DNA from 3 places in the Oceanobacillus timonensis genome. Region 1 is predicted to be linked to each of the others. Evidence: riboswitches for the same ligand, from Rfam matches in the RefSeq annotation. Region 1 holds a riboswitch; each other region holds the start of a gene.
What was found. A riboswitch is a leader RNA that binds a small molecule or an ion and turns the genes downstream of it on or off. The one in region 1 is predicted to bind S-adenosylmethionine.

Region 1 (10,622 bases):
AATTCTCCCTGCTGCGTGTACAGCGCAATGATTTCTCCTTCCTGAAGTTTCTGAGCCCCTTCAATCGCTTCTTCTAAAATCAATGGGTTTTGCTGTTTGATATTTTTTACATAGGCTTGTTTTACTGTTACTCGCTTCATTCCTTCACCCTTATTCCTCATCAGTTTTTAGGCTCTTCAATCACTGCAAAAACACAGGTATCTCTCAGTTCCCCATTTTCTTCTATAACATCATTTCTTAAGATTCCTTCCAGCTCAAATCCGGCTCGTTCCGCCACTGCTTTGCTTTTCATATTTTGGGGATCACAACGGATTTCCACACGATTTGCTCGCAACTCCCGGAATGCAAAAGCGGTCAACCCTGTTACTACTTCTGTGACGTAGCCATTTCCACGATGTTTTGTATCAATCCAATAACCAATCTCAAATTTCCGTACATCCCAATTGATACGGTGAAGCCCTGTAGAAATCACAAATTCTCCCGTTTCTTTGTCAAAGGCGTGAAATCGTAAATCTTCCCGGGAAAGAAAGTTCAGATAAGCTTCTTTTGTTGTCTTTTGAACACCTATCTCTGTCTGTTCTTTTCGCGCAAACGGCAGCCATGGTCTCAACTCATTGATAGATGCCTGCATTGCCGTATAAATCGGCTTCCAATCTTCTGGCTTCGGAGCGCGAATGATTAATCGTTCTGTTTCAAATTGATCTGGAAACATTAAAAGCATCGGTTCCTCCACTATTTTGCACGTCCTCTCCATACCTGTATCTTTATTTTTCACGCAGCTTTAAGTAAAATTCGCTTGTATTGCCTTTTTCATATAAATTTGTTGTGGACGTAGCGTACTCCAAGATGGTCGCTGAAAAAGACAAGGATTTTTCAGGAATAGTCACGTCAAAATCATTTTTATAGAGCAGTGAAGTCACATCATGATATGTTTCACTGGTTACATCAAAGGAAAAGGCAACCTGCTTCTTATGATTCACTTCTGTTACTTCCACATTTCTTCCTTCCAATACTTCTTCGTTGACTTGAATTTCCATGTATACATTCCTCCTTAGTCTAATCCTACATGCGGACTGCGGCGCTCTACAAGTACAACGTCTCGCCATTTGCCATCTTCCATCTGTCCAATCTTTTCACGAACCCCAACCCGTCGAAAACCCATCTTTTCATGCAATTTCAGGCTTCCTGTATTTTCTGGAAAGATTTCCGATTGCAGTGTCCATATCCCTGCTTCTTCACTTGCTTCCATCAATGCCAGCATCAGCTTTTTTCCAATACCTTTTCCCATGCTGTTTTTATGCAGATAAATACTTACCTCGGCCACTCCCTGATAAGCTTCTCTGGCAGAGATAGGCAATAACGCCGCCCAGCCGAGCATATGCTCACCCTCCCGGACAACTAACCTGCATTCCGATAAATGGTCGTGATTCCAATCCTCCCAAGTCTGCCAATCCGGTTCATTTATTTCAAAGGTCGCATTTTGTGTTTCCATGCCATGATAATAGATTTCCAAAACCTGTTCCCAATCTGTCGGCTTCATCTGTTCAATCACATAATGCATACATGCAAACTCCTTTTCACGGTAAATAGTGATTTATATCTTACATGGTTTTCGCAGGGAATTCCAGTGGATGAGACAAGTTCTTCAACAATCTGCTACAATATATTAAAAAGCGTAAATAAAGGAAGTGAAGCAATGAAAGTCTACGTCGATGCTGATGCCTGTCCTGTCAAAAATATAATTATCCAGGAAGCAGGGAAAAAGAATATCTCGGTTATTCTGGTTACAAGTATCTCCCATTTTTCATTACAAGAATATCCGGACTGGGTGGAGACCGTTTATGTAGATACCGGTGCAGATGCTGCAGATTACCGGATTATGAAGCTTGTGGAAAAAGGAGATATAGTAATAACGCAGGATTATGGACTTGCTTCTCTCGCGCTGGCAAAAGGATGCCATGTCCTGCATCATAAAGGGTTCGCTTATACGAATCATAATATTGACCAACTGCTGCAATCCCGTTATTTAAGTGCGAAAGAGCGACGAAGCGGAAAACATACCAAAGGCCCAAAAGCATTAACCGAAGAAGACCGGGAGAAGTTTCTCAAACTTTTTCAAAAATATTTATAAAAAATCCTTATAATCAACAAATGACAAGTATCTGCCAACTTCTGATTATAAGGAATTTTCATTACCCTAAAATACTTTATTTCTATACCATTAAAAACCGCTTAAATCGGTCCGCCCCAGCCAATTAAATGACTGATCACCAAAGCAATCCAAGACACAACAAGAGCCATTATGACAAACGGAAAAATATAACGAATCCACCTGCCATAAGGCACCTTACACAAGCCGAGCATCGCCATTAAACCGCCTAAGGTCGGTGAAAATATATTGGTAATACCATCGCCGATTTGGAATGCCAAAATGGTTGTTTGCCGTGTAATATCTAACATGTCCCCAACAGGAATCATAATGGGTAATGTAACTAATGCCTGGCCGCTGCCACTTGGAATGAAAATATTAATAATCGACTGAGAAATGGTCATGAATACAGCTGCCAGCGTAGTCGGTAAACCTTCCATGACGGAAACAAGGCCATGAGCAATCGTATCGCTGATATTCCCCTGGTTCATGACCACTTGGGTCGCCATGGCAACACCAATCAAAATAGCTGCTAATGCGCTGGGCTCAAGTGCTTTTGAAAAAGCTTCCGCAATTTGATTGGCATTCATACCTGCAATAATCCCGCAGGTAATCCCAATCATGAGAAATATCGCCGCAACTTCATTAATATACCAGTCATTCATAAATATTCCTGTCAGCATCAAAACAAATCCTGCAATCACCACAAGCAGCATTGCTATATCCTTTTTACGCATCCGATAGGATTCAAGCGGCTGACTCAGTTTCATATCCTGTGTATCAATACCATGTGCCAAACTATGTTTCTGATCCTGTAATATCTTTTTAAAATATCGAATATTATAATAGGCTAATAAAGATAAAACGACAATCACCAGGATACTTCTTAAAACCCACCCTGAATATAGCGGCATTTCTGCTATTCGATGTCCTACCCCTAGTGTATAGGGGTTGAATGGAGAAAGACCAAATCCGACAAGTACTCCTCCTATTCCAATACCCGCACCGAGTACAGCATCACCGCCTATGGAAACACTTAATAAAACAGCGATTGGAATAAGGGCAATATTATTTTCAAGCCCGACAAACATTCCAAAAAATCCGTACACAAATGTCATAATAGCAACAATAAGGAAACGTCTTTTTAATCCGACTTTGCGAACCAGTGTACCAACTGTGTTTTCAAGCATTCCCGTTTTTTCCAAAAGGCCGAACATCATGGCTGCCGCAAAGGTTATAAAGACGATATCAGCCATTTCCCGGAATCCTTCAGGGATTGCAGTAAATAAATCCATAATACCAACTGGATTATTCTCTACATATTCAAATGAATCAGGAACTGTTCGATTTGTCCCATCAATGGTTTCCCGTTCATACGATCCAGATGGAATAATATAAGTTAAAATAGCTGCAGCAACAACAATAAAAAATAACAACGCCAGCGGATGCGGAATGCGGTCCAATAATTTTTTCTTTTCTTTATCGTGATTCTTCTTCATATTTATGCTCCTCTTGCTTTTAAGTATGTATGTTTGCTATTTCTAACACTTTCCGAAATCTATCCTCCTTGTTATTTACCAAATCTTTTTGATGCATCTATTAAAAACAGCCTCTTTCCACAGGAAAAAGGCTGTTTTTACATTCGCCTTATCTCCCAAAATAAACATGCATTATTTTGCAGGAATTGGCACCTTTTCTTTTCATAAAGAGGTTGCCGGACGTCATTGGGCCTGTCCCTCAGTCGCTCTGGATAAGTATATATTATAAGATTGTAATGTTACTTTAATGGGGAAATTGTATACTCGCTAAACCATTTTGTCAATGTAAGAAAGCAATTTTAACGGCTAGTTTATTATCCTTTTTAAATGAAAGACATTTCCTTACACTATACTTCCCCGGTAAATCCAGCATAATTTGTAGAGAATAAATGCTTCACGGGATCTTCCGGGTCAGCGATTTTTTTCGCATGATTAACAGCAATTGGTCCTTCATTAAATGCCCCGGCAATTAATCCAAGCTTATCTGGATAATGTGCAATATCACCGATAGCAAATACGCCTTCCACAGATGTCTGCATGCTGGAATCAACCGCAATCATGCCATCTATCATTTCCAATCCCCATGTGGTGATTGGCTCGAGGTTAATTTGAAATCCATGGTTAACAACTAATCGGTCGACCTCTATCTCCTTCTCCTTTGTTTCGTCCTCTAAATGGGTAAGTATCACCTTTTCAACTTGCCCGTCCGTTCCATGCAATGCTTTTATTTCATATGGTGTCATTATATCCACACGGGAGTTTTTCAATTTGGTCACACTGCTTTCCAGCCCTTTAAACTGGTTACGGCGATGAATGAGCGTGACACTTTTGGCGATGTTTTCAAGTTCTAACGCCCAGTCCACCGCGCTATTACCACCGCCAGAAATAAGAACATGTTTATCATAATAATCCGCCAGCTTTCTGACTGTATAATGTAAGCTTTTCTCTTCGTAATAGACCGCTTCTGGATGATCCAGCTTCACGGAATGCAATGTTCCAAAACCGGTTGCCAGTATAACTGTTTTTGAATAATGCATATTTCCGTTGCTGCTCAGAAGTTGAAAATGGCCATCTTCCATTCGCTCCATATCCACAACTTGTTCGCCTAACACCACTTCCGGATCAAATGTCATTGCCTGTTCCACAAGCTGTTCCGTTACTTCTTCTCCGGTAGCATGTGCAATTCCACCGATATCACGGATCACTTTTTCCGGGTAAAAATAAGGCACTTTTCCGCCGAGATAAGGAAGATATTCTATAATTTTTGTCTTCATTTCCCGCATTCCGCTATAGAAAGCTGAAAATAAACCAGCTGGTCCACCACCAATAATCGTGACATCGTATATTTCCTCGTTCATAGTTACGCGAGCTCCTTTCTATTTTTAATTGGTTTTCATCAGTAAATAAACAAAATAAGGTGTACTGACAATCGAAACAACAATTCCCACAGGTATCGTTGTCGGTGCCAATATATTACTTCCAATCATATCTGCAGTGACTAAAATAAATGCCCCCAATAAAGCCGAGATCGGAATCACATAATGATGCAGCGGACCGACCAGTCTACGGACAATATGCGGAACAACCAGTCCTAAAAAGGCAATTGCACCGCCAGCTGCTACGGCTGCACCTGCTAATGCGACAGCAATTAATAACAAGAGTCCCCGTTCTCTTTCTACATGTGTTCCGAGGCCGGAAGCAACATCGTCTCCTAAGTGAAAGACATTTAAGTTTCTTGCTTTTTTCATCGCAATTGGAATCAATATCAGCATCCATGGCAATAATGCAAAAACAAAATTCCAGTTTTCGTTCCAAATCTCTCCTGTCAACCAAATCGTTACCTGCCGATAATTTTGCGGATCCATTCGTAATTGTAAAATTGTCATGAGAGCACCAAATGCCGCATTCACTCCAATTCCAACCAAAACAAGCCGAATGGGTGTGACTCCTCTTTTCCAAGCAATCGTATAAATCAAAACAGCTGCCGTAAACGCCCCAATTAAAGCAACAAAAGGCAGCATATAGTTGTTTAAGGCGCTGTCTGTCGGGATAGCTCCTTGAAAGAAATATAAGAATACAACAATCGCAAAACCTGCCCCTGAATTAATGCCTAAAATTCCTGGGTCTGCAAGGCCATTCTGCGTGATTCCCTGCATAATGGTTCCGGAAACAGCTAAACCTGCTCCAATTAATAGAGCCAATATAATTCCTGGCATCCGAAAGTTGAATAATACCAGTTCCTGTCTATCTGTCCCCTGCCCCATCAATGTTTGTATTACTTCCTTCGGGGAAATGGAAATAGCTCCCAAGTTCAAACTGACAAAGGAAATAATAATCATTCCAATAATAAGTATGCCGATAATCATCCAAAATCGAAGCCGCTTTTGCTTCTCTACTGCGTTCATTTTTTATCACCCCCGCTGCCTCTGGCTAAATAGAGGAAGAATGGCACACCGATAATAGATGTAATCGAACCTACCGGTGTCTCAAATGGGGCATTTATCATCCGTGCAATAAGATCTGCATTCACAAGCAATAAAGCGCCAAACACTGCTGAAGTTGGTATAATCCAGCGGTAATCCGTTCCGATAATAAACCGGGTAATATGCGGAATAATCAGCCCGACAAATCCGACAGCACCAGCAACAGAAACAGCAGCACCGGTCAATATTAAAACCACCACGATGCCCGTAATTTTAATCAGCGTGTTATTTTGACCCAGCCCCGTAGATAAATCATCACCTAAACTAAGGACAGTGATAGACTTCGAAATAGTTAATGCCAAAACCACTCCTACTACTCCGGCAAAGAGAAGAATGGTTACAGCATTCCAGTCTGCACCATCCAATCCGCCTGCAAGCCAAAAGCCCATATCTTTCTCCAACTGAAAATGCAGCGAAAGAATAGAAGAAATAGAGCGTAATAACGTTCCAATTGCAACACCAGCCAGCGCCAGCTTAATCGGTGTTAATCCGCTGCTGGAAAAAGAGCCGACCAAAAATACCAGGGTTACTGCTATTCCAGCTCCGATAAAGGTAGCAAACGTTAATCCAATGTTGGAAGCAGCCGGATAAAACGCTAATATAATCACCAGCATAAAGGCCGCTCCATCTGTTACCCCCATAATGGATGGTGATGCAAGCGGGTTACGCGTCATTCCTTGCATCACTGCTCCAGACATAGCTAAAAACGCACCTACCAATACAGCAGCTAATGCCCGCGGAATCCGCAGTTCCCAAATAACCTGATGCGCCTGCACTCCTTCACTGAATTGAAAAATTGCCTGCCAAACCGTATGTAAATCAACTTTTGTTGCACCATAAGAGATAGACATGCCAATCGAAAAAAGAACAAGGCTAACTCCGATGATGTTTATCAATCCTTTTGTTATTTTCGAAGAACGTGAAAAGAATTTCATTACTTGTATACTCCTAAGTTTTCTTTTAAAATATCAAATACCATATTAACATTTTCGAGTAAAATAGCATATTGACTTTCTAATTGAAAGTGATTATCATTATCGGTAGATGTTTATTATAACATAAAAGGAGAAAAAACAATGAACAAATTCATGCAAAAAAATTACTTATTTATGCTCATACTTATCACTTTATTATTTCTTGCTGCTTGTGGCAATAATGATGATAACAGTTCAGATGATTCAGATAGTTCCGGCGATACCGATGAGTCTTCGGAAATGACTGTTGATTCCGATATGGGAGAAGTGACCGTCCCGGCAAATCCGGAAAAAATTCTTGCTCCCTACAATGAAGATACATTAATAGCACTTGGCGAGACTCCAGTTGCGAAATGGGCAATCGGTGAAAGTATTCAGGACTATTTAGAGGAAGACTTGGCCGATGTAGACACCATTGAATGGACGCTGCCATTGGAACAAGTTCTCAGCATCGAACCAGATCTTATTATTTTGGATCACACCTTAGATAATTATGAAGGTTCTTATGATGATTACGCAGCAATTGCGCCAACCTATGTATTATCCGAAGAAGAGGAAAATGATTGGAAAGTACGTTTACAGAAATTTGGAGAAATTCTCGGAAAAGAAGCAGAAGCGGAACAAACCTTAGCAGATTATGATGAAAAGGTAAATCAGGCTAAGGAAGAACTTGATGAAACATTAGGTGACGAAAGCGTCGCAATGATGTGGGTGACAGGCGGTGAGTATTTCTTATTTGAAGAAAATCGTCACACTGCAACCATGATTTACAATGAAATGGGCGTGGAAGTTCCTGACATCGTAGAAGAGCTTGGACAAGGCGGAGAAGCGTGGAACCCTATTTCCTTAGAGAAACTTTCGGAAATAGATGCCGATCATTTGATAATTTTAGGAAATGAAGAGGATGAAGGAATCCAAGCATTGGAAAACAGCAATGTCTGGAATAACACCGACGTGGCTCAAAATGATCAAGTATACTATATAGAAGATGAAAGTAACTGGACCAACAATGGTTTTGTAGCTGCAGAAAAGACGATAGATATGTTTGTTGATTTATTTAAATAAGACGTCTTTCAAAGGCACAAAGCAGCAAACGCTGTTTTGTGCCTTTTTTACTGTTCAAATTATTGTTGATTTTGTCATGTAATCCGAGTGCAACAGCCATGTTGCCCTATTTGGAATACCTTCTTCTCCACTAATTGAAAACGATTATCATTGACTATTATTCGTTGGAGAGCTAGAATAAAAGTAGTATTCTATACGCACCTTTTTTTAGGCTGGGGAGGCGTTTTAACATTGAACTCATTAACAGCAAGTAACTTAACACTTGGATTTGGTGACCGGATAATCATAGATGAATTAGATATTTCCATCCCTAAAGGGGAGATTACTGTTTTTATCGGTCCAAACGGCTGTGGTAAATCAACATTATTACGTTCTTTGGCACGTTTATTAAAGCCAAAGCAAGGCTCTGTTGTTTTAAACGGGCAAAATATTGCTAAAATGCGAACGAGAGATGTCGCACAAAATCTAGCCATTTTGCCGCAAGCACCAGCAAGCCCAGAGGGATTAACGGTTTATGAGCTGGTTAAGCAAGGCAGGCATCCTTATCGAAAAATGATGAAGCAATGGTCGCAAGAAGATGAAGAAGCTGTGCAAAAAGCATTGGAAGATACAAATATGGCTGATTTAAAAGATCAATCTGTTGATTCCCTGTCAGGCGGACAGCGCCAACGTGCGTGGATTGCGTTGACCCTCGCTCAGGATACAGATATTATTCTGCTGGATGAGCCGACGACTTACCTTGATTTAATGCATCAAATTGATGTACTGGATCTTCTGTTTGAACTAAACGAGAAAGACGGTCGTACTATCATTATGGTATTGCATGACTTAAATCTGGCAAGCCGTTACGCAGATCATATTATAGCGATAAAAGATAAAAAAGTATACGCTCAAGGCAAACCGGAAGATACTATTTCAGCAGACCTTGTTTCTGCCGTCTTCCGTATGAGCTGTAACATTGCCCGCGACCCAATCTTCGGAACACCTATGTGCATTCCGCATGGGCGGGGAAATTGTTTGATTAAAGATGCTATACAGGAAAACCCGATACATCAGCCGCCAAGAGCGCTATGATATTCATAAAAAAAGCCCGGACAATGGTTACGTATTCTATTACTAGAATGCAAATTTGTCCGGGCTTTTTTCTTCGCAGCGATAAATATCCATCTTATTAAAAAATTCAAAAGATGAATCCATCTTTTAATGACAAACACTGCTTTTTCCGTTATACTATAATCAATAAATATCGAAAGGGTGAACAAAGAGAACATGAAGTATTAATCCTGTTTTTTTAAAGAATGAATTCCATAAAAGCATCACAACAGCTGGAAGGCTGTGCTGTTTGTCATGCTTTTATCGAACGATTTCAGAACAGGATTAGCCTTTATGCTTGTGATACCCGTATGAAATAAGTGTTGTTAGACATGTTCAAAAGGAACCAAATGGAGACTTTTTAAACATCCTCTACCATCCTTATTTCTTTTTAGGCGACCCCTGTTCTGAACAAAGAATAGGGGTTTTTTATTTGGTTGACCTCCCTATTCATTTTGCATAACCAGGGAGATGATTTTATGACAATTATAGAAGCGCATCATATAGAGCATAGTATAAAAGAAAAAACTTTATTTTCTATTGAACATCTGGCTGTTCAAGCAAAAGACCGTATTGGTTTAGTTGGAAAAAATGGTTCTGGAAAGACAACCTTGCTTCATCTGCTTGCCGGCAACCTGCAGCCGGAACAAGGAACGATTCAAATAGATACGACGGTTTCCTTATTACCGCAGTTAAAAGAGAAAAGAGAGCAGAAAAGTGGCGGCGAAGTAACACAGGCTTACCTTGTAGAAGCTCTGCAGAAACAAGCCGGCCTGCTTCTTGCCGATGAACCGACAACCAATCTGGACACAGCTCATATAGAATGGCTCGAAAAACAGCTTTCTCATTGGCAGGGAGCGTTGATAATTGTTTCCCACGACCGCCATTTCTTAGATAAATTGTGTCAGCAAATTTGGGAAATAGATGAAGAAAGCCTCCATATTTATTCAGGCAATTATACAGCCTACCGAGAGCAAAAGGAAAAAGAGATCGAAAAACAACGCCAGGATTATCTGCATTACCTGCAGAAAAAAGAACAACTGGAACGTGCCATAGAACAAAAAGAAAAGAAAGCACAACGAGCAACGAAAACACCGAAGAATAAAATCGGTTCAACGGAGGAAAATCCTAAAGGAGCGAAACCTTACTTTGCCAAAAAACAAAAAAAGCTGCAGAAAACATCCAAAGCGTTGGAAACGAGGTTAGACAATCTGGAAAAAGTGGAAAAAGTAAGAGAAACACCTCCTGTCAAAATGGCACTTCCCCATCAAGAGCGATTACAGCAAAAAATTATTTTGCGGATAGAGGATGTAGAAGGCAA
Region 2 (10,622 bases), 490 kb from region 1:
TCCGTCTTTTCGAATTCTGCTTCCTTTGCTATACTTTAATTATTACAACTTTATTGGAGGAATACGGAATGATTGAACCTTATAAAGGAAATACCCCATCCATTTCTGCTTCTGCATTCATTGCTAAAAATGCTGTTATTAACGGGGATGTAACGATTGAAGAAGAAGCAAGTATCTGGTTTCACACAGTGATACGCGGCGATGTTGCTCCTACAAAAATCGGCAAACGCACCAATGTACAGGACCTTTCCATGTTACATCAAAGCCCTGATATGCCGTTAATCCTTGAAGATGATGTAACCGTCGGACATCAGGTCACGCTGCATTCCGCAACCATACGTCATCACGCACTTATTGGCATGGGTTCTATTATCTTAGATGGTGCAGAAGTCGGAGAGCATGCCTTTGTCGGCGCCGGCAGCCTTGTACCTCCAGGGAAGAAAGTACCGCCGAGAACATTGGTTATGGGGAGACCGGCTAAAGTAGTACGTGAATTGACAGATAAGGATTTTCAGGAAATGGAACGCATCCGTACATCCTATGTGGACAAAGGGCAATATTATTTAAAGGAAACAACAATGGGAATGGATAAATAACACGATAAGAAAAACGTCAGACATCTACAGAGATACCTGACGTTTTTCTTATTGTGCAGTTAGTGCTTTTAGTTCTTCCACTTTATCTGTTTTTTCCCATGGAAATGTAATATCCGTGCGTCCAAAATGACCGTAAGCAGCTGTATTTTGGAAAATAGGTCTTCTTAAATCAAGCATCAGGATAATTCCAGCCGGACGTAAATCAAATAACTCCCGCACTGCTTCGACTAATTTTTCCTCGCTGACCTCTCCTGTACCGAATGTATTAATAGAAATAGAGACCGGTTGCGCCACACCAATCGCATATGCTAATTGCACTTCACATGAATCAGCCAGGCCTGCTGCGACAATATTTTTGGCAACATAACGAGAAGCATACGCAGCAGAACGATCCACTTTCGTTGCATCTTTCCCGCTGAAAGCACCGCCGCCGTGTCGTGCATAGCCTCCATACGTGTCCACAATAATTTTTCTTCCTGTCAGACCGACGTCTCCTTGTGGACCACCCAAGACAAAACGTCCCGTCGGATTAATAAAGTATTTGGTTTTATCATCCAGTAATTCACTCGGTACAACCGCTTCTACAACATGTTTGATAATATCCGCTTCAATTTGTTCATTTGTAATATCTTGATGATGCTGTGCGGAAACCACTATCGTATCTACACGCAGCGGCTGATTATTTTCATCATATTCAACAGTTACCTGTGTTTTACCATCCGGACGAAGATAGCCAACAATCTCTTGTTTTCGGACATCTGCTAATCTTTTCGATAAACGGTGAGCTAAAGCAATCGGCAACGGCATAAGTTCATCCGTCTCATTGCATGCATAGCCAAACATTAATCCCTGGTCTCCAGCTCCGATTGCTTCAATTTCTTCTTCGCTCTCCTGCCCTTGTCTTGCTTCCAGCGCAACATCCACGCCCCCGGCAATATCCGGAGACTGTTCATCGATGGCAGTTAAAACAGCACAGGTTTCTGAGTCAAAACCATATTTTGCTCGTGTATAGCCTATCCCCTTTACCGTTTCACGGACAATGGCGGGAATATCTACATATGTACTTGTAGAAATCTCTCCAGCAACTAAAACAATTCCTGTTGTAACAGTCGTTTCACATGCTACTCTGGCATTCGGATCCTTTGAGAGAATATTGTCCAGAATCGCATCTGAAATTTGGTCAGACATCTTGTCCGGATGCCCTTCCGTAACTGACTCAGAAGTAAATAAACGACGATTTGCAGCCATAAGGCTAACTCCCCTTTTCCTTATATATTACGGAACTCTGCTTCAAGATGAAGTTCAACGTAAACGTATCATTCCACCCAATGGGCTTTCCTTTTTTAAACAAACTTTTAAGCGATTATCTGAAAAAATCTCCTTAAAGTGTGTGTTCAAAAAGTCCGATAAATAGGGCCAAGTCGGCTAAGTTCGCGACGTCCGTGTCGCTACGCCGACACTAGCACGTCGTGTGCGTCGAAAGTTCAAGGCGACGAGATTTTTTCGAACGGAGCGTATGCTTTATAATACGTGAGTATCGAAAAAATCTCGTCAACGCACTTTCGCAGGATGCGGTGGCTTCTGCGTTGCCCACACGACGTGGGCGTACTTAGTAGAAGTTCCTTTTCCTGCCGTGTCATTTTTATTGGACTTTTTGAACTTTCCCTTAAAAACAAAAAAACCTCTCCTACAAAATACATGAGGAAAGGAAAATTATCGGCCTTTCGCTCTTATTGTTCAAGGAATCATCCTTGCATCAGGTTAGCACCTTTCACTTTGAGTGAGGTTGCCGGGCTTCATCGGGTCTGTCCCTCCGCCATCTCTGAATAAGAGTATCCGTTCAATAATTAGATTAACGAAACAAGCTGCTGGTGTCAAGTTAATTGTTATTTGTAGTATGGAAAATTCCAAATAAAATCCTTCCAATAAAATCACGTCTTAACCCCTGTACAGCGGTTTTAAAAAGCCCTTGCAACAAATAACTTAAAAACGAAATAAAGCTCCAAACAGCAGTTTGTAGCACAAAAAATAATTTTTCATAAATTAGTATGGACTATTCTGTTTAATGTGTTATACTAATAAACATAATTTCAAGGATAAAACCATTTTACACTATAAGAAGGAGTGAATCATTGTTTTATGAAAATATTGCGGAGAAGTCTTTTGGAGGAGTTCACTTCAACAAATATTTACAGCAACTATTCTGTTGGCCAGCTTATCGAAAAAATTATCCATCGGGATGAAGCACAATTAACATCAACCGGCGCTGTCCGTGCTACTACCGGTAAATACACAGGCCGTTCACCGAAGGATAAGTTTATTGTAAAAGATGCTTTATCAGCAGATAAGGTAGATTGGGGAAATGTTAACCAGCCCATTGAAGAAAACGTATTCAACCAGCTGCTTGACAAAGTAATTGCCTATTTAGATACCAAAGAAGAGATTTTTCATCTTCAAGCCTACGCTGGCGCAGATGAAAAATATAAGCTGCCTATTCAAGTTATTAACGAGTATGCTTGGCATAATTTATTTGCAAGACAATTATTTATTCCGGCTGAAAAAGAAATGGAACCATTACACGAAGCAGATTTTACGGTTATCTCTGCTCCCGGTTTTAAAGCAGACCCAGAAGTGGACGGCACAAATTCAGAAGCATTTGTTTTCATTTCTTTTGAACAACGCATTGTGCTTATTGGAGGTACGGAGTATGCTGGAGAGATTAAAAAATCCATCTTCTCTATAACCAACTTCCTGCTCCCGGAACAGAATGTCCTGTCCATGCATTGTTCTTCCAATGTTGGAGAAGAAGGCGATGTCGCTTTATTCTTCGGTTTATCCGGAACTGGGAAAACGACACTATCAGCAGATGTGGATAGACAATTAATCGGGGATGATGAGCATGGCTGGAGCGAAGATGGCGTATTCAATATTGAGGGCGGCTGTTATGCGAAATGCATCAACTTATCTGCCGAAAAAGAGCCGCAAATTTTTGACGCTATCCGTTATGGATCTGTTCTAGAAAATGTGGCATTGAATGAAGATACACGCGTACCGGATTATGACGATACGTCGTTAACAGAAAATACACGCGCTGCTTATCCATTAGCAAATATCGATAACAGCTTAGAACCAAGTGTAGCCGGTCATCCAAACACGATTATCTTTTTGACAGCGGATGCTTCCGGTACATTGCCGCCAATCAGTAAATTGTCAAAAGAGCAGGCCATGTATCACTTTTTAAGCGGATACACAAGTAAACTGGCTGGTACAGAACGTGGTGTAACACAGCCTGTCGCAACATTTTCAGCGTGCTTTGGTTCTCCTTTCTTACCGTTAAATCCGTCAGTATACGCAGAAATGCTTGGTGAAAAAATTGATACATTTGATGTGAATGTATTTCTTATTAACACAGGCTGGACTGGCGGCGCCTATGGGGTCGGAAGCAGAATGAAACTTTCTTATACCCGTGCAATGGTTCACTCCGCTTTGATCGGTGAATTGAATGATGTGGAAACAACGACGGATGACATTTTCGGATTGGCAATCCCTACATCCATCCCCGGCGTTCCTGATGAAGTGCTCGTCCCGAAAAATGCTTGGGGCGATAAAGAAAGCTATGAATCAGAAGCTAAAAAATTAGCCGGTAAATTCCATATGAATTTTGAGAAATTCACGGAAGCCAGTGAAGCCATTCGCCAAGCTGGACCAGTGTACCGTCCGGAATAAAATCATATGCTTTACTCCTTAAGGATAAACTCATCATTTTTGAGTTTATCCTTTTTTATATGCCACATGCACATAACCCCCTCTCTTTTTCTAGGCATTCACACAATCACTCTCCTGCACATATATTTATAAAAGATATTCAAGAACAGTATTTGAGAAAGGAAGATTAGCATGAGAAAGCTTTCCTGTGTCATTTTACTCATTAGTTCACTGCTTCTCATCAGTGCCTGTGGTCAAAATAAAGTGACTCAAATAGATCTTGCAGAAGTCACTCGTTCTATTTTTTACGCACCGCAATATGTTGCTTTAGAAAAAGGTTTCTTTGAAGAAGAAGGGCTCGAAGTGAATTTACAGACCACATGGGGTGGAGATACGACCATGACCACACTGTTATCCGACAGCGCAGATATCGCCCTGGTCGGTTCCGAAACGTCCATCTATGTTTATGCCCAGGACTCCCGGGATTACGCTGTCAATTTTGCACAGTTAACGCAAACGGACGGTACCTTTTTAGTAGCCAAAGAAACGGATGAAGACTTTGAATGGAATGATTTACGTGATAGTGAATTTCTCGGTCAGCGTGTTGGCGGGATGCCGCAGATGGTCGGGGAATATGTGCTAAAACAGCATGATATTGATCCGCATCAAGATTTAAATCTCGTTCAGAATATTGATTTTGCGAACATACCAGGTGCTTTTGCCAGCGGGGATTATCAATATGTCCAGCTATTTGAACCGACAGCCAGCATTTTTGAAGCAAATGGCCAAGGAGAGATTGTTGCCTCTTTCGGAGAAGAATCCGGCAAAGTACCATACACGGTCTTCATGGCAAAGCAAAGTTTCCTCGATGAAGAAGAAGAAACGGTTGCAGCATTTACCAGAGCTATTTATAAAGCACAGCAATGGGTAGAGGAAACAGATTCCTTAGAAATTGCTAAAGTCGTAGAACCGTATTTTGAAGATACAGATGTCGAAATGCTTGCCAATGCGATTGACCGCTATAAACAGCAAGGATCCTTTGCAACCTCCCCAGTACTGGAAGAAGAAGCATGGGAAAATCTAAAAGATATTATGGATGAAGCCGGCGAACTCCCTGGAGATGCCCCTTATGAAGAATTGGTCAATACCGAATACGCTGAGCAGATTATCGGGGAATAAAGGAGGGGAATCATGTCTTATCTTACGTTAGACGGCGTATCGCATTATTACTTTTCCAAGAAGCAGTATACGGAAGCATTACACCATATTTCTTTCTCTGTACAAAAAAATGAATTTGTTTCTTTACTTGGACCAAGCGGCTGCGGAAAATCAACGTTGCTTTCGCTTATCTCCGGAATGCTTCAGCCGGCAGAAGGTAATATTCTAATAAAAGGAGAAAAAATGGAGATCAGTGAGGTAGAAATCGGTTATATGCTGCAGCAGGATTATCTATTCCCTTGGAAAAGCATTATTGATAATGTACTGATTGGACCGAAAGTCAGGAAAAAGCAAGCAGCGAACATCAAGCAGCACGCTATTGCATTGCTGGAAGAGGTTGGTTTAGAGAATGTTGCTGATAAGTATCCAGGGGAATTATCGGGTGGAATGCGGCAGCGTGCAGCATTAATCAGAACACTCATTACCGAGCCGGAAATTCTTTTATTGGATGAACCATTTTCCGCCTTGGATTTTCAGACAAAATTAAAATTGGAGGTATTAGTATCTGATTTACTGAAAGCTTATCAAAAAACAGCAGTACTGGTAACGCATGATATTGGAGAAGCCATCTCGATGAGTGACCGGATTATTCTGATGTCCTCTCATCCAGGTGCTATCCAAAAGATTTATGATGTGCCTGTAGAATTACGCGATGAATCACCTTTTCTTGCAAGAAAGCATCCAAAATACAGTCGTCTCTTTGATAAAATCTGGGCAGACTTGGATCAGGAAAAACACAGCATGATCCCTCAAGAGGAGGATGCTTATGAACGGTCCTAAGTTATTTGCCATCTATCAGCAAAAATTAAAAAGAGAAGCAAAGATCGTTCTGACCTGGCAGTTATCTATTCTGATTCTGTTTTTTACACTGTGGGAGGTTGCAAGCAGATTTTATTGGATAGACCCGCTGCTGTTCAGTTCTCCCAGCCGTGTCTTCGCGTCTATATGGAGCAGAATTCTGGAAGGCTCCTTACTCGGTCATATCCAAATTACGCTGTTTGAAACCATCCTTGGCTTTTTGATTGGCACCATCGCCGGGATTATCATCGCTTCCTTACTCTGGAGCTTCCATCGTTTTGCAAAAGTCATGGACCCTTATCTCGTGGTTTTTAATGCCATGCCCAAAGTGGCTCTCGGACCTATACTTATCGTAGCTCTCGGGCCCGGTTATTTATCGATTATTGCGATGGGTTTTATTATCTCTGTGATTGTGACAACGCTTGTTGTATTTGCATCCTTTAACGAAGTCGACCAGAATTATTTAAAAGTACTGCAAAGTTTCGATGCATCCAAGTGGCAATGCTTTAAAGAAGCTGTCTTTCCAGCCTCGTTACCAGCGATTATTTCCACTTTAAAGGTGAATGTCGGGCTTTCCTGGGTAGGCGTTATTGTCGGAGAATATTTAGTTTCCAAGCAAGGGTTGGGTTATTTAATTATTTACGGCTTCCAAGTATTTGATTTCACACTTGTGATGTCGAGTCTGGTAATCATTGCTATCTTGGCAGCGATTATGTATAAAACGGTAGAAAAAATTGAAAAGATGTTAATACGTAAATAGCAGACAGCGTTCGGCCTGTCTGCTATTTTCATACATATGATTTTTTTATCCGGAGCAAGCACGATTCCAATACGGCATCCTTCATAATAAAACTGAAATCTGTTTTTCGTTTTATATTCCCCGGTATTTTTTTCAGGAGTACCGGACCGTTCGTTTCATAGTAAGTAGGCTGGGGAATAAGTTCTTCGATTTCAGCAAAGTAGACATTTTTAATCACTGTTTCATAACGCCCGTCCACTTTATATTGGCCAATATAATGAAGCTTTTTCACCGTTGCCCCGGTTTCCTCCATGACTTCCCGGACTGCAGCCTGATCTGCTGTTTCTCCTGTTTCTACCTTCCCGCCAGGAAACTCGATTCCTCTTTCCTTATGATCCGTTAACAGCCACTTATCTTTATATCTGCAGATAACCCATACGTGCTTCGGATTTTTTGAAAATGGATGATCTAAAAAAGATAATTGTACGGTATTATTATAATAATCTTTAAAAACGTTCACTTCTTCCACTACTTTCCCACGGGGCTGTCATCATTTATAACTGATATCTTGAATTTTCCAGCCGTTTTGAAGTGTCATCTCCACTGCAAGAGTGTAACTTCCAACCATGTCATTTTCATTCTCCTGTACAATTTGTACGGAGTGTTTCGATATATTTATCATATCATATTCATTTTCTTCTTGAAACCATGGCTCTGTTTGTGTTGGAATAACATATACACCATCTGCCTCTGCCTGGAAGTAGTAATCCACAAATTCCTTGGCCAATTCTGGTGTGGTGTATGCTTCAAAAGCATCTATCAGTTCTTGTTCTGTAGCGTAATCTTTCAGCTTATACGAATCATCTGCATCTTGCTTTAGTGTGTTTTCTAATCCAATCATTACACGAATAACCTCTTCTTTATCCGGCTGCATCGCTTCTCCATCCATAGCGGAGGCGTCCATTTGATTATCGTTCTGTACAGGGGGTTCTTCCGATACAGTAATGGAAAAAATCATTGCTATCATCACCATAAAACAAAGAACTAAAGCGAGCTTTCTCATATACAGCACTCCCTTTCTGAATCTCTGTTTCCCATTTTAAAAATCGATTTCAGTCAATGAAACGTATGATATTTCTGATTTTTCTTTATATTACTATACCTTTTTAGATTATTACTTAAACCTTGTTTTATGAAAGTACTATTTTTCCACCATATAACTAACTGCAAGATTCCCACGTTAAGAAATAACGACCCATAACATTTCTTAGCGGGAACCTTACAGCGAGTAACAACCTGATACATTCAACCAACAAGCATTTTAGCAGGGCGAATAAGCCCGCTTCTTATTCTTCCCCTAATATTCCCATTGTCCGGATATGGTCTTTCGTATTTTCATCACCCAAATCATATAATGTTTGATATACACCGGCCATCGTATCATCATATACGTCGTTGGCAGTATCCAGATGATACGGCACAAAAGGAATATGAGTACGCTTATAACTGTCAAAACTGGCTTCATGCAATCCTTCAAATTTTCTGCGCAGCATTAATATCTCTTCGGCAGTTGCGTAAATTACAAAATCGTCATTCCCTTGATACGGAATCCGGGAAATCTCCCCTTGTCCGACACTGATAAAATATTTTTGTTTATCCAATATCATCACCTCCCGCTTATATTCTCCTCAAAAACAGAAAATAAACACCGCTGACGTGTTTTAAAACAGTGCAAACGGGCTGTTAGTAGTCCGATTCATCCAACACAAAAAAGCATGTACACCAAACACGGCGTACACGCTTTTTTTCGCTTTTATTCTTGATAATCGTTATCATCTTGTGATTGCTGTTCCTGATTAATGGACGTATTATCAATTGTTTTATCAAATTTCTGCAAGTATTTTCCTGCAAAATCTTTTCCTCCCAAACCAAATGCAAGGCCAAACGCTAATGCCAATGCTGCCAGTAGCAGGATAAATGCGCTGTTCACAATGGTGGAAGCAATACCTAACTGCGATACGGCCATAAAGGCTGCAAGAATTAAAATACTATACTTTGCAAAACCTGCAAGTGCAGCTGAAGCAGGCCCGTTTAACAAATGCAACAGTACTTTTTGCACCATCGAAGCAAGTAGCAGGGCAACACCTAAAATCAGCACAGCTGCCAACACATTCGGCAGATACGCAGTAATTGCCGTAGCAATACCTACAAGGAAATCCAGCTGGATAATATACAGCGCTTGTACGGTTAAGAAAAACACAATTAAAATCTGTACAATATATCCGGCAATATAAGACGGTGTCCATTTTGATTGATCAAGCATTTTATTGTTGCTGATGGTAGATACAAAACGATTGAATCCTAATTTACCAAGATAATCTCCTGTAAATTCGCCAATCAGCTTACCTAACCAGATTCCAACCAGGATTAAACCGATAGCAATCAAGATATTCGGAATCATTTGCACGACATTGTGCAACATGCCGACTGCCGGTTCTGTAATTCCTGCCAGCTCCAATTGTTCCAGAGCAGAGATCGTAATCGGAATCAGAATAAGGATAAATACAATGTTTCCGACAAATTTTGCAAAAGATGTCCCTTCAAACACATTGGATAATTTTAATTTCTGAATCCATTTTTCTGTTCCTGCTGCTTCTAATAAATTCGTTACGATACTACGGACAATTTTGCCGACAAACCAGCCTACTGCAAAAATAAGTACAGCAGCAGCAAGTTTAGGAATAAAGTTCAATATCGTCGACAGCAAACCGCTGAATGGTTCGGCAACCCCTTGGATATTTAAAGCCTGCAGGATTCCAGGAATAAATAACAGCAAGATAAGGTAAAAAGCGAATTTACCTGCTGATTCAATTGTTTTACGAATCCCTTCTTCGGAATCCGCAATGCCTGCCTTGGAAAACAGGCGCTGAATGCGTAATTTCTTACTTCCTTCTACAATCAGCCATTGCGCAATGGTCGCAATAATCCAAGCCAGTAATAAAATTAAAGCTGCCTTAATGACTGCCGGGATAAAATTTAAGAATGTAGAGATCAAATCCGATAAAGGATTCGCAATCATCGACATGTTAAGGATATTAAAGAATAAGATGAAACCTACAAGCAGCAATATGTAATAAACTGCTTTGGAGATAATCTTATCCGATTGAACCGGTTCTTCTTTTAATCGGAACCGATTAAATAATTTATCGTCCCATTTTGTATTTTTTAATGCTTTAGCTACCATATTACTGATCCATTTTGCGATAAGCCAAACGATAAGAAGGACAACAAGAGCTATAATGACATTTTGAACCCCTGTCCAAAAACTAGCTGAAAAATAATCATTCATAAAGTTTTCCATTGATTTTTGCTCCTCTCTATACGGTATAGTATAGGGCTACCCGTCATAAAAAAGAGCTAAACCTATTTTTTCCTGAAACATTTCTGGGCCTTCACCAAAATTTAAGGGGCACAAATGAGCTACATTTTGATAGTAGCAACCATGAATTTTAGTGTTGAACCCTATTTCTTTATTAAAATCCGTTATTTTTCATCGTGCAGAACAA
Region 3 (10,622 bases), 1.5 Mb from region 1:
GATAAATGATGAGTGTTGATATGTATATTGCAGCAGCTCAGGAGCAGGGAGAAAGTGTAACGACCATTTGTCAGCAAGAACAGGAAAGATATCAAGCGCTTATCAACGCTTTAGAAGCTTTTATATCGGATAATCAACTGCAATCAAACACCTATTTTAATGCGAAGTTATTTTACGAGCAGGTGTTAATACCATTGGCAAAAGCAGGGATTTTATTATCGGAAACAGTTGAAGAAGCATGCCAGAAATTTCCTAATCAATATTTGGCAACAGTGGATAGCGGGGATTTAAGTTCTTCGGAATTAGAAGCACAAATTCAAAGAATGAAAGATCATATTTTATATGTACAGGAAATACAAGAAATGGTGGAAACATCGGATATTTCTGGTGTTTTTAAAAGTGCTTCTATTTGGGCGAACGAGCAGATAATGGATAACTTAATGGATTCTAAAAGATATTTAGAGGGAAAATTGAATATGTTGTTGGATTTTCATCAACGTTCTCCTCAATTTTTTTCTAAAATAAAAGAACTGGAAGATATCGTAAACAAGGGGGCTGAGCAAGCTCAAAACGCTTGGGCCGGTCCAAGTACTGGTTTTAAGATACCTTCTGCAGATAATCTGACATGGACCAATGATATTGGTAGTAAATGGGCTGAACGAGAGGAACGTGTGAAACAGGAAAAGTTGGAAGCAGAAGATGAATATCATATTCAGATGATAGAAGAAGTAACAGAATATGACTTGCTTTTATGGAAGAATGATATCGGTTTTGGTGAACCGAAGTTTAATTGGATTCTTGAAAAGAACGGGGAACGCGTATCTGATGATGAACTGGAAGCTTACTTAAATGAACATAGTGATTTAATAGATGAAAATTTATATAAAGAAATTGACGAGCATTACATTGAAGAAAAAGAACTAGAGGCACAAAGACAAGGGAAGACCTATTTAACAGGTCATAAATATGAAGATTTTCAAAAAGTATCTATACAAACAGGCGCATATCTGACAATGTTTCAAAGGTCAGGTATTTCCTCTTTAGCCTCTCTTAAAAATCCTGGTATATCAAGGAAAAGTGCTATCAATAAAAATAAAAGTAAAGAAGCTTCTGTTGTCACAAAAAATAATGGAATTGGATCCGATGGAAAATTTGCCGATCCGATTGTAGAGGGAAAATATCAGACTTATTATAATTTGAAAACAAGACGAGGAGAAACTCCTAGGAGTAGATTAAAGTGGAAAGAAGTCAGCGAATATTGGAGAATTCATTCACCGATGGCAAGAGGAAGAAAGTTTAATGAGACAGCAAGAGAAGCTGAGATTTACCCGCATCATGAAGTTCATTTATCTAATGGAAAACGAATAGATTCATATGATCCCGACGCTGGTGAAATTATATCTAGAAAGTCTACCTATCTAGATAACATTTCAGATAGAGATTTTAGAACACACTTAGCTGAATTTGAAAATAAATATAAAAAGGGAACGTTGATTAGAAGTAATCAATATAAAGAAATAAATGGTCAGAAGTTGCATGGAGAATATATTCTTGAGTTACCAGCTTCCAATCTAAAAAGTGAAAAACTTACCTATTTTAAAGACATGGCAGCAGAATACAATGTCACATTGCGATTTTTAAAGGAGTGAAAAAATGAGCAACGATTTAAAACCAGAAATCAAAAAGACATTAATGGAGATGGATTTTGTAAGAAAATATGAGGAACTATCAAAAAAATACAGTATAGAAAACATCCAAGAAGAAGAAAGATTATCTGATATAGATATGGTATTAGTCATGGAAATAATAGAAAAAATAGCTCATCAATTAGGGTGTTCCGTTTCCTATGATAAAAAGGAAAATTTTTTCAGGGTTGAAGATACTGTGCAAAAAGAGCTGGTATTTGCCGTTCATATTGCCATTATATCCGATAGAGTGGAATTTACGTGGGAAGTAGTACATAATGATGAAGTAAGGTTGGGAAGACCTTGGTTCTCTTATGCCAGGTTATTAATTGATCTTAATTATAAAATAAGAATGCCCGCTTTCAAAAATTATGATGAACTAGAAGCTATATTAAAAGAATCATTTGACATGTATGAGGAGTTTAAAGCGATCTTAATAAAAGAATATTTGGGTTAAGTAGCTAACACTTGCATTTAGTAATCCTATAATAGTACAGTATAAAAAATCCCGTAAGTCTCACTAGACTTACGGGATTTTTCATTATCTTTGCTCTAATTTCGCGATCCGCTGTTCCAACGGCGGGTGTGAAGAAAAAGCATTGAGAAAGCTTGATTTATTACTGATTTTCATGGTCTGAATAGCTGCGTCGTTACTGTGATCTTCTACTTCAGCACGGTTAATATGCAGCTTTAGAGACTCAAGCGCATGTCTCATTTTATCTTTTCCGGCTAAATCAGCACCGCCCCGGTCTGCGTGATATTCCCGGTATCTGGAATAGGCGCTGACAACAAGGCTGCCTAAGATGGAGAAAAGGATTTGGAAAATAATAATGCAGGCAAAATGAACAATCCATTGCAACTCAGAGCGCACCATGCGTGAAACGATACTTGCGGCAATACGGGACAGGAAGACAACAAATGTATTGATAATGCCTTGTAATAATGTCATGGTAACCATGTCCCCGTTTGAAACGTGAGCTACTTCGTGTGCAATAACGCCTTCTACAGCATCATCATCCATATTATCCAATAACCCTTGCGAGACAGCAACCAACGAACGTTTTTTAGTTGGGCCGGTCGCAAATGCGTTGATTTCCTGGGAATGGTAAATACCTACCTCTGGCGTATGGGTGAGTCCAGCAGCTCGGGAAAGGCGTTCCACTTTTTCATAAACCGCACGTTCCTGTGGATTGACTGCTTTGTCCGGGTCAATGACTTTTACCTTCATCATGGTTTTAGCCATCCAACGGGACATTGCTAAAGAGATAAAGGATCCGGTAAAACCGACAATAATACTGAATATCATGAGGGAAGGATAATCAATTCCTCCATTTGCACGATAACTTGGTCCAATATCAAAAATGCTTGTAATAATGGACCAGACAATGACAATGGTTGTCATTACTAAGATGTTTGTTAAAAGAAATAACAGCACTCGTTTCCCCATAAATAACCTCCTGATTTATTTTCTATTTTCTAAATCATATCATATTTTGCAGCGTGAGCTAAACTCTCATCGCGTTTGGGAGCTAAATTCTTTAAGCGGGAGAATAGCAACAAATACTGTAAACGTATTCAATTACTGATATAATAGAAGGAACGTTGGTAGAAAGGCGGGGGTTTAATGACATTGCAATGGAACAGCCCTGAAGCATTACGCCGGCTGTTGAATGAGTTGGTCAGCTGGAAGAGTATTAGCCTTTCAGAAGGTGAGAAGCAGTTTCCCAGAAAGTTATATGCGAAACTGCAAGATGTAGATTATTTTCATGAACATCCGGATTACTTAACATTGCATGAGGCCGATCAACGCCGAAAACTGTTAACAGCTTTATACAAGCACCCGGATGCTTCCAAGACGATTTGCCTCATCAGTCATTTTGATACCGTAAATACCGAAGAATACGGTTCGTTGGAGCCGCTCGCAACCCAACCAGAGGAGCTTACCAAAGTATATTGGGAACAGAAGGATACATTTTCCAGAGATATCCGGGCAGAGATTGAATCAGGCGACTTTTTATTCGGCCGCGGGACAATGGATATGAAGATGGGGCTGGTAATGCATATGAGCTTGATAGAACAGGCAGCTGCGGAAAAATGGCCTGTGAACCTGCTCTTACTGACGGTTCCGGATGAAGAGGTGAATTCAGCGGGGATGCGTTATGCCATCCCAGTGCTTACAGATTTACAAAAGCAGCATCAATTAACCTATACGTTATTTCTGAACAGCGAGCCTTCATTCCGGCATGATCCCAAAGATAATACGCACTATATTTACAGCGGTACGATTGGTAAAGTGTTGGCAGGAGCGCTGTTTTATGGAAAGGAAACCCACGCAGGGGAGCCATTGAGCGGGATGACATCGCCATTTATCTCTTCGTTTTTAACGAGAGAGATGGAATGGAATCCGATTTTCAAGGAGACGGTGCTTGGAGAAACAGCTCCGTTACCCGTTACGCTGCAGCAGACAGATTTGCGATTGCGCTACTCTACCCAGACACCGTACCGATCTTCTGCATTGTATAATATTTTTCTGTTAGAGAGGACGGCGGAGGAAGCATTTGCTTTGTTTGAACAGACCGCAAAAATTGCTGCCGCACAATGTAATGAACGGTATAAAAAAATATGTCAGGATAACCAGGTGGATCCGATTGGTCATGTGAAGGTGTTTTCTTATAAAGAACTACTGGAATATGCAATGAATAAATTAGGGCGTGAATTTGTTGAAGATCTGAAAAAGGATGTGCATTACCATGATGCGTATGATGACAGGGAGAAGTCATTGCGTATTACGGATAACCTGATGATTCATTGTCAGGAGCTCGCGCCGGCTATTGTCGTGTTATTTGCTCCGCCTTATTACCCGGCTGTTAACTCCAGCGGTAACCGGCTTGTCGAATTTTGTGTGGATTTTATGGAGAAAGAAGCCAAAAAGCAATTCCAAGCAGAGATCAAAAGGAGTCATTTTTTAAATGGCATCTGTGACTTGAGCTATGTGAATTATCAGGGTAGTGATAAAGACTTGCAGGTTTACGAGGAGAATACGCCGGTCTGGGGAGATTCGTATACATTACCATTTTCGTCTATGCGTGCATTGAACGCTCCTGTTTTAAATATAGGGCCATTTGGTCATGACGCCCATAAACGGACAGAGAGGCTCCATATCTCCAATGCATTTGAGCAATTACCATCTTTAATGCGGCAACTGATTCTGCAAATTTCACAGAAATAAGAAAAATCATTTTAATTTTAGGCTTATCCCATTAAAAAATAGCAGCAAATGATTTATAATGAAATAAGAATGGAGGTGTTGTTCCATGAACCCAGCAAACATAGGTATTCCGGGTTTGATACTGATTGTTGTTCTTGCTTTAATTATTTTTGGCCCTAAGAAGCTTCCGGAAATCGGTAAAGCAGCCGGACAAACCTTACGGGAATTTAAAAATTCAGCGAATAATTTAATGTCTGACGAAGGTAAAAAGAATGAAATAAAAGAAGAGAAGGATGAACTGGAGACGGAGAAGGAATCATCCAAATAAAGAAAACAAGGCATCAATGGTTATTTCCATTGTTCGCCTTGTTTTTTTATACATAAAAAATGCTTGTAAAGAGGTTGATGAGCTGTCTTTACAAGCGTTTATTATCACGATCTTTTTTTAGCTTTGGATACGTAAAAGCTAGTTAATTATAGGGAAGAGGAGGAAAAGATTTGTCTTTCATTATATTGTTAGTAGCCCCAATAAGAAGTACCTACAATAATTAATAATATGAACAGGACTACCAGTAAGGCAAAACCCCCTCCAAATTCATTGTATTTACTCATTTTTACACCCCCTGTGTGTTTACTATATGATAGAATTTTCTTTTGGAGAGGGTATTTGACCAGAAAAAAAGGATTTTACCCTGTACTTATCGAATCAATTAATGAAGAAGTAATAACATCAATGATGAACGGAGAACGGATATGCTTTTTGCGGAACAGATGCTGGTTTGTGCAGATTTTTCCGGACGGCTTGTATGTTGTAATTGATATATAGACCGTTATATTTCAATGAATTAAGCTTCATTTTATGTTTTTTTCATGGCTGTACCATAGTTTTACCACATTTACGTGCTAAAGTGATAGGTAAGATAGAAAAATGGAATGAAAAAGCAAAACAAGTCGTTTTCATTTCATGGATTATCACTTTGACTCTTGTAATGAATATGTCAAACAATAAGGAGAATGAATATGACAGTGCATATTTACGGAGTATCTTGCTCATCTACAAGAAAAGCCAGACAATGGTTTCGCAAAAATGGAATTGCTTATAAGGAAAGGAATATTCTACATCAACCATTGACAATTGACGAATTAAAAAATATTTTACAAATGACGGTAGAAGGAACCGATGAAATTCTTTCCACCCGTTCTAAAATTTACAAAGAATTAAACTTGAATGTAGAGGAATTGTCTTTACAAACCTTATTAAAATTAATTCATAAATATCCAAGATTGCTGAAAAGCCCAATTTTGGTTGATGAAAAAAGATTTCAGGTCGGTTATCACGAAGAAGATATTCGTCAATTTTTACCTCGGAAAACAAGACAGCTGCAATGGTCGCAGTGGAAAGTAGATTTAGGGTTAATAAAAGGGTGACCAACCTTAAATGAACCTTAAATCCGGGAATATAAAATGACAATATAACATAAAAAAGAGACAGCTAATCTGTCTCTTTTTTATTTTTGGTGTTATGATATATTATACGTTACTAATAACTTGTAACGCCTGCTCAATGTCTGCTTTTAAATCATCTACATCTTCCACACCTACAGAGAAACGGAGCAAATCGTCGCCGATTCCTCGCTGGATTCTTTCCTCTTCCGGCATATCCGCATGTGTCTGCGTGGTAGGATACGTAATAAAACTTTCCACACCGCCTAAGCTTTCAGCAAATACAATGATATCCAGATTAGCTAAAAAAGACTTTACCAGATTGGCGTCTTCTAAGCAAAAGGAAAGCATACCGCCCCTATTAGGGTAAAAAACTTGGCTGACTGCCGGGTGTTCTTCTAAATATGCTGCCAGCTGCTTCGCATTTTCTTCATGACGCTGCATACGGAGTGCAAGTGTTTTTAAGCCGCGGACAAGGAGCCAGCTGTCTGAAGGAGATAACGTAGCACCGGAAGCGTTATGCATTTCAAATATTTTCTCGGATAATTCCGGCGTTTTTGTCACTACAAGACCCGCCAGTACATCGTTATGACCTCCGATATATTTAGTTGCGCTGTGTACGACAATATCTGCTCCAAGTGTAAGAGGTTGTTGTAAGTACGGTGTTAAGAACGTATTATCCACAATAAGCAGCAAGTTATATTTTTTTGCCAGCTCTGCATATTTTTCAATATCTACCTCTTGAAGTAACGGGTTTGTAGGTGTTTCCAAGAAGATAGCTTTTGTATTTTCGTTAATACATCGTTCCGTTTCCAATACATCCTGACATTCATCATACGTTACAGAAACATGATATGCTCTTTCATAATGGTCAAAAATACGATACGTTCCTCCATAGATATCTTTTGTCGCAATAAGATGGTCACCTACTTGGAATAAAGAAGAAAGGATTAATTGAATGGCGGCCATCCCGGAACTGCAGGCGAAAGCGGCGTCTCCTTCTTCTAATTTCGCAAATCCATCTTCCAGTACGGATCTGGTCGGGTTTTTCGTGCGGGTATAATCAAAACCGGTGGAGTGACCAATCTCTTGATGCTGATAAGCTGTTGACAAATGGATTGGCAGGTTTATCGCCCCTGTTCGTTTGTCCGTTTTGTTTCCTAATTGTACCAATGCAGTTTCTAATTTCTTCATTATTTTTCCTCCTCCATAAGAAAAGCTTGCATGAGAATTTGCTATTCCCTATGTATTTTCTGTTAAATCAATAAAAAACCCTTCTTATCCAGAGATAAGAAGGGTGTAATATCAAAATCATCCACATCTCTTATCTTTAAAGGGAAGCCCCCTTCTGGAATTAGCACCTTGCTATCATAAGCCGGTTGCTGAGACATCTGCGGGCCAGTCCCTCCGTCTCTCTGGATAAGAATTAACATATTTATAATTACGTTTACTTTACAAGAGAGAAGCAAAAAAATCAAGCTTTAAATTATTTTTTAATCAAACCGGAAAGCAGGCTACCATCATGTTGAGCAATGATTTGTATATAAAAAATCCGAAAAGTATTTGAAATGGGCTTTGATGAAGATTACAATGGATGTGACGAATTTATAGTTATACGTATATGTAATGGTTGAAATAGTAAAGTAAAACGCACGTGACAGAATAATAATCTTTTAAAAAAAGGAAGAAGATATATGCGCAGAAAAAAATTGTTACTGGTTAACATTTCTTTGTTAACAGGATGTATTGTCATTATTGGTATGGGTATTTATAAAGACAATCATTCTGTGGAATATTCCATGGAAGTAAATACAGAAGATACAGATGGCGGAGACGGGCAGAATGGAGAAAGTGTCGAGCTTTTCACTACTTCTTGGAATGACCGGTTATTAGGAGATAATGAACAAATTTATCAAACGGTTCAATTAGACAATCGTAATAGCTCGCAGCAAGAAGGCAATGAAGCAGAAGAAGCACAGACTGAGAACAATTCCCCGCAAGAGAGAGTAATCGAAACGGAAACAGAAACACATACGAATCAGAAACCAGAAACGCAGGAAAGAAATAATTCGGCTTCGGAGGAAACATCCGCTTACCAAATAACGAATAAAGACACCGATGAATCCGATGAAAATAAGCAACGTCAGACTTCTTATAGGGAAAGTTACGCTGCTAGTGAAGATGATGAACATACAGAGAGAAGAGAAAGTGAAACGAAACAGAATGATTCTAGACAAGAAACGGACTCTGCAAACAAGCAAACAGATCAAAAGAAATCTGAACGAAATGATTCCTCTGCAGGTGCCGATAATTCGGACAACGGAAATCAACAGAAAAATTCAACTGATAAATCGGAGCAATCCAAAGGTAATGATTCGAATGGTGAGGAAGAAACAGAAGACGAAAAAAATGGTAAAGGTAAAAACGAAGAAGATGAAAGCCATTCGGAGGATGATATAGAGGAATCAGACCCAAAAGAAAATGAAGAACCGGAAAACGATAGTGAAAATGGAGATAACGAAGAGGAAGAAGAAGAATCAGAGAGCGAACCAAACGAAGAAGAATCGGAAGACGAAAATGAAGAACATCATTCTGGGGAGAATAAACCAAGTACAGCTTCCGTTTATACTGAGTAAATATGAAAAATAAAAAGACGAAAAAACGGTAAATTTGCATTCAATCGCATTATTTGCCGTTTTTATTATGATAAAATGGAGATGGATAAACCAAAAGATGTATTGTGCGAACGTTTGAAAAACATGGAACAGGGAAAAGTATGTCTATCGGGATTAAAAGTTTTCTAAAGAAATGTTAATGAAAATTAGCTTAACACTGCAAAATTTGATATTATAATAGATGCAGCAACTATTAATCGTGATAGTTCGAAATTACATTACATTTTATTTATGGAAGTATAGAAAGGATGGAAGATGAATTATGAGTAAACCAAAAGTAGTTGTGCTTGGTGCCGGCTATGCTGGATTAGTGGCAACAAGACGTTTAACACAACAGCTCTCTGCTGAAGAAGCGGAAATTGTTTTAATCAACAAACATAATTATCATTATGAAAGTACATGGTTACATGAAGTAGCAGCGGGAACAATTACTCCGAACCAGGCGCGTTTTATGCTGACAGACGTTGTTAACCCGAAGCGGGTACGCTTAATCTATGACAACGTTACAGAGGTAAAGCGGGAAGATAAGCGTGTGGTATTGGAAAATAGTGAAGTTTCTTATGACTACCTAGTATTTGCGCTTGGATTTGTATCCAACTCATTTGGCATTCCTGGTATGGAAGAAAATGCGTATGCTATCACAGATATTGATTCAAGCCGATTAATCGCTGAACATATCGAATACCAATTCGCACAATATTCTTCAAGTGAAGAAAAACACGATGAGCAGCTTACTGTTGTTGTCGGCGGTGGCGGTTTCACAGGTATTGAATTTGTCGGTGAGCTTGCGGACAAGATTCCTGAGCTATGTAAAAAATATGATATTGATCGAAGCAAAGCAAAAATTATTAACGTAGAAGCGATGCCATCTATTTTACCTATGTTTGACGAAGATTTAGTTGCTTACGGGAAACAATCTTTAGAAAACCGTGGTGTTGAATTCCGTATCGGCACTGCAATTAAAGAATGTACAGAAGAAGGCTTCGTTGTCGGCGATGATCATGAGCTGATTAAAGCTGGAACCATTGTATGGACTGGCGGCGTAATGGGCACTCCTGTCTTAGCTGAATCCGGATTTGAATTATTCAAAGGAAAAGTAAATGTTGGATTAGATTTACGTCCGGAAGGGGAAGAAAGTGTTTTCGTTCTCGGAGATTGCTCTTGGACAATGGATCCGGAAACGGGCAAACCATTCCCTCCAACCGGCCAATTAGCTGTACAAGAAGGGGCAAAAGCTGCGGATAATATTGTTGCATTAATCCGTGATGAAGTAGTTACTGACTTTGTTTATTCTAATAAAGGGACAGTGGCTTCTCTTGGTATATCAGATGGTATCGGTAACGTACTTGATGGTAAAAAACTAAGCGGTAAAGCAGCGGCAGCAATGAAAAAAGTGGTTGATGACCGTTCCTTATTCTTAGTAGGCGGTGCCAAAACAGTACTTAAAAAAGGTAAATTCCGTCCATTCTAAATCCGAATGACATCATCATGGAAATAGTATTTGATAAACTACTCCACAGGAGGTAAGAGATATGAAAAATATATTTTGTTACGTTTTGCTTGCTCTGACAGCCCTAGTCGGTTACCGTGTAGCAAGTGAATATTTAGAAG

Region 2: another riboswitch for S-adenosylmethionine. It lies ahead of metK (methionine adenosyltransferase); the one in region 1 lies ahead of B7E05_RS18145 (YfcC family protein).
Region 3: another riboswitch for S-adenosylmethionine. It lies ahead of B7E05_RS10520 (methionine biosynthesis PLP-dependent protein); the one in region 1 lies ahead of B7E05_RS18145 (YfcC family protein).

The regions. Positions count from the first base shown of each region.
Region 1 covers NZ_LT800497.1:3,686,510-3,697,131, forward strand. Annotated here, with positions in the region: gene B7E05_RS18120 (class I SAM-dependent rRNA methyltransferase) at 1-140, opposite strand, end outside; gene B7E05_RS18125 (GNAT family N-acetyltransferase) at 161-721, opposite strand; gene B7E05_RS18130 (DUF3219 family protein) at 765-1,037, opposite strand; gene B7E05_RS18135 (GNAT family N-acetyltransferase) at 1,052-1,561, opposite strand; gene B7E05_RS18140 (YaiI/YqxD family protein) at 1,697-2,131, shown strand; gene B7E05_RS18145 (YfcC family protein) at 2,233-3,648, opposite strand; SAM riboswitch class I at 3,794-3,906, opposite strand; gene B7E05_RS18150 (NAD(P)/FAD-dependent oxidoreductase) at 4,035-5,045, opposite strand; gene B7E05_RS18155 (FecCD family ABC transporter permease) at 5,070-6,092, opposite strand; gene B7E05_RS18160 (FecCD family ABC transporter permease) at 6,089-7,105, opposite strand; gene B7E05_RS18165 (iron-hydroxamate ABC transporter substrate-binding protein) at 7,247-8,209, shown strand; gene B7E05_RS18170 (ABC transporter ATP-binding protein) at 8,441-9,283, shown strand; gene B7E05_RS18175 (Vga family ABC-F type ribosomal protection protein) at 9,781-10,622, shown strand, end outside.
Region 2 covers NZ_LT800497.1:3,196,016-3,206,637, forward strand. Annotated here, with positions in the region: gene B7E05_RS15610 (gamma carbonic anhydrase) at 69-596, shown strand; gene metK (methionine adenosyltransferase) at 645-1,844, opposite strand; SAM riboswitch class I at 2,324-2,429, opposite strand; gene pckA (phosphoenolpyruvate carboxykinase (ATP)) at 2,736-4,322, shown strand; gene B7E05_RS15625 (ABC transporter substrate-binding protein) at 4,494-5,480, shown strand; gene B7E05_RS15630 (ABC transporter ATP-binding protein) at 5,493-6,299, shown strand; gene B7E05_RS15635 (ABC transporter permease) at 6,286-7,077, shown strand; gene ytkD (RNA deprotection pyrophosphohydrolase) at 7,106-7,576, opposite strand; gene B7E05_RS15645 (hypothetical protein) at 7,607-8,119, opposite strand; gene B7E05_RS15650 (hydrolase) at 8,403-8,723, opposite strand; gene B7E05_RS15655 (mechanosensitive ion channel) at 8,870-10,417, opposite strand.
Region 3 covers NZ_LT800497.1:2,155,179-2,165,800, forward strand. Annotated here, with positions in the region: gene B7E05_RS22150 (hypothetical protein) at 1-9, shown strand, start outside; gene B7E05_RS10485 (hypothetical protein) at 9-1,649, shown strand; gene B7E05_RS10490 (hypothetical protein) at 1,654-2,142, shown strand; gene htpX (protease HtpX) at 2,227-3,132, opposite strand; gene B7E05_RS10500 (M20/M25/M40 family metallo-hydrolase) at 3,310-4,914, shown strand; gene B7E05_RS10505 (twin-arginine translocase TatA/TatE family subunit) at 5,000-5,221, shown strand; gene B7E05_RS10510 (YjcZ family sporulation protein) at 5,410-5,505, opposite strand; gene spx (transcriptional regulator Spx) at 5,914-6,321, shown strand; gene B7E05_RS10520 (methionine biosynthesis PLP-dependent protein) at 6,424-7,530, opposite strand; SAM riboswitch class I at 7,658-7,762, opposite strand; gene B7E05_RS10525 (hypothetical protein) at 8,031-8,972, shown strand; gene B7E05_RS10530 (NAD(P)/FAD-dependent oxidoreductase) at 9,274-10,482, shown strand.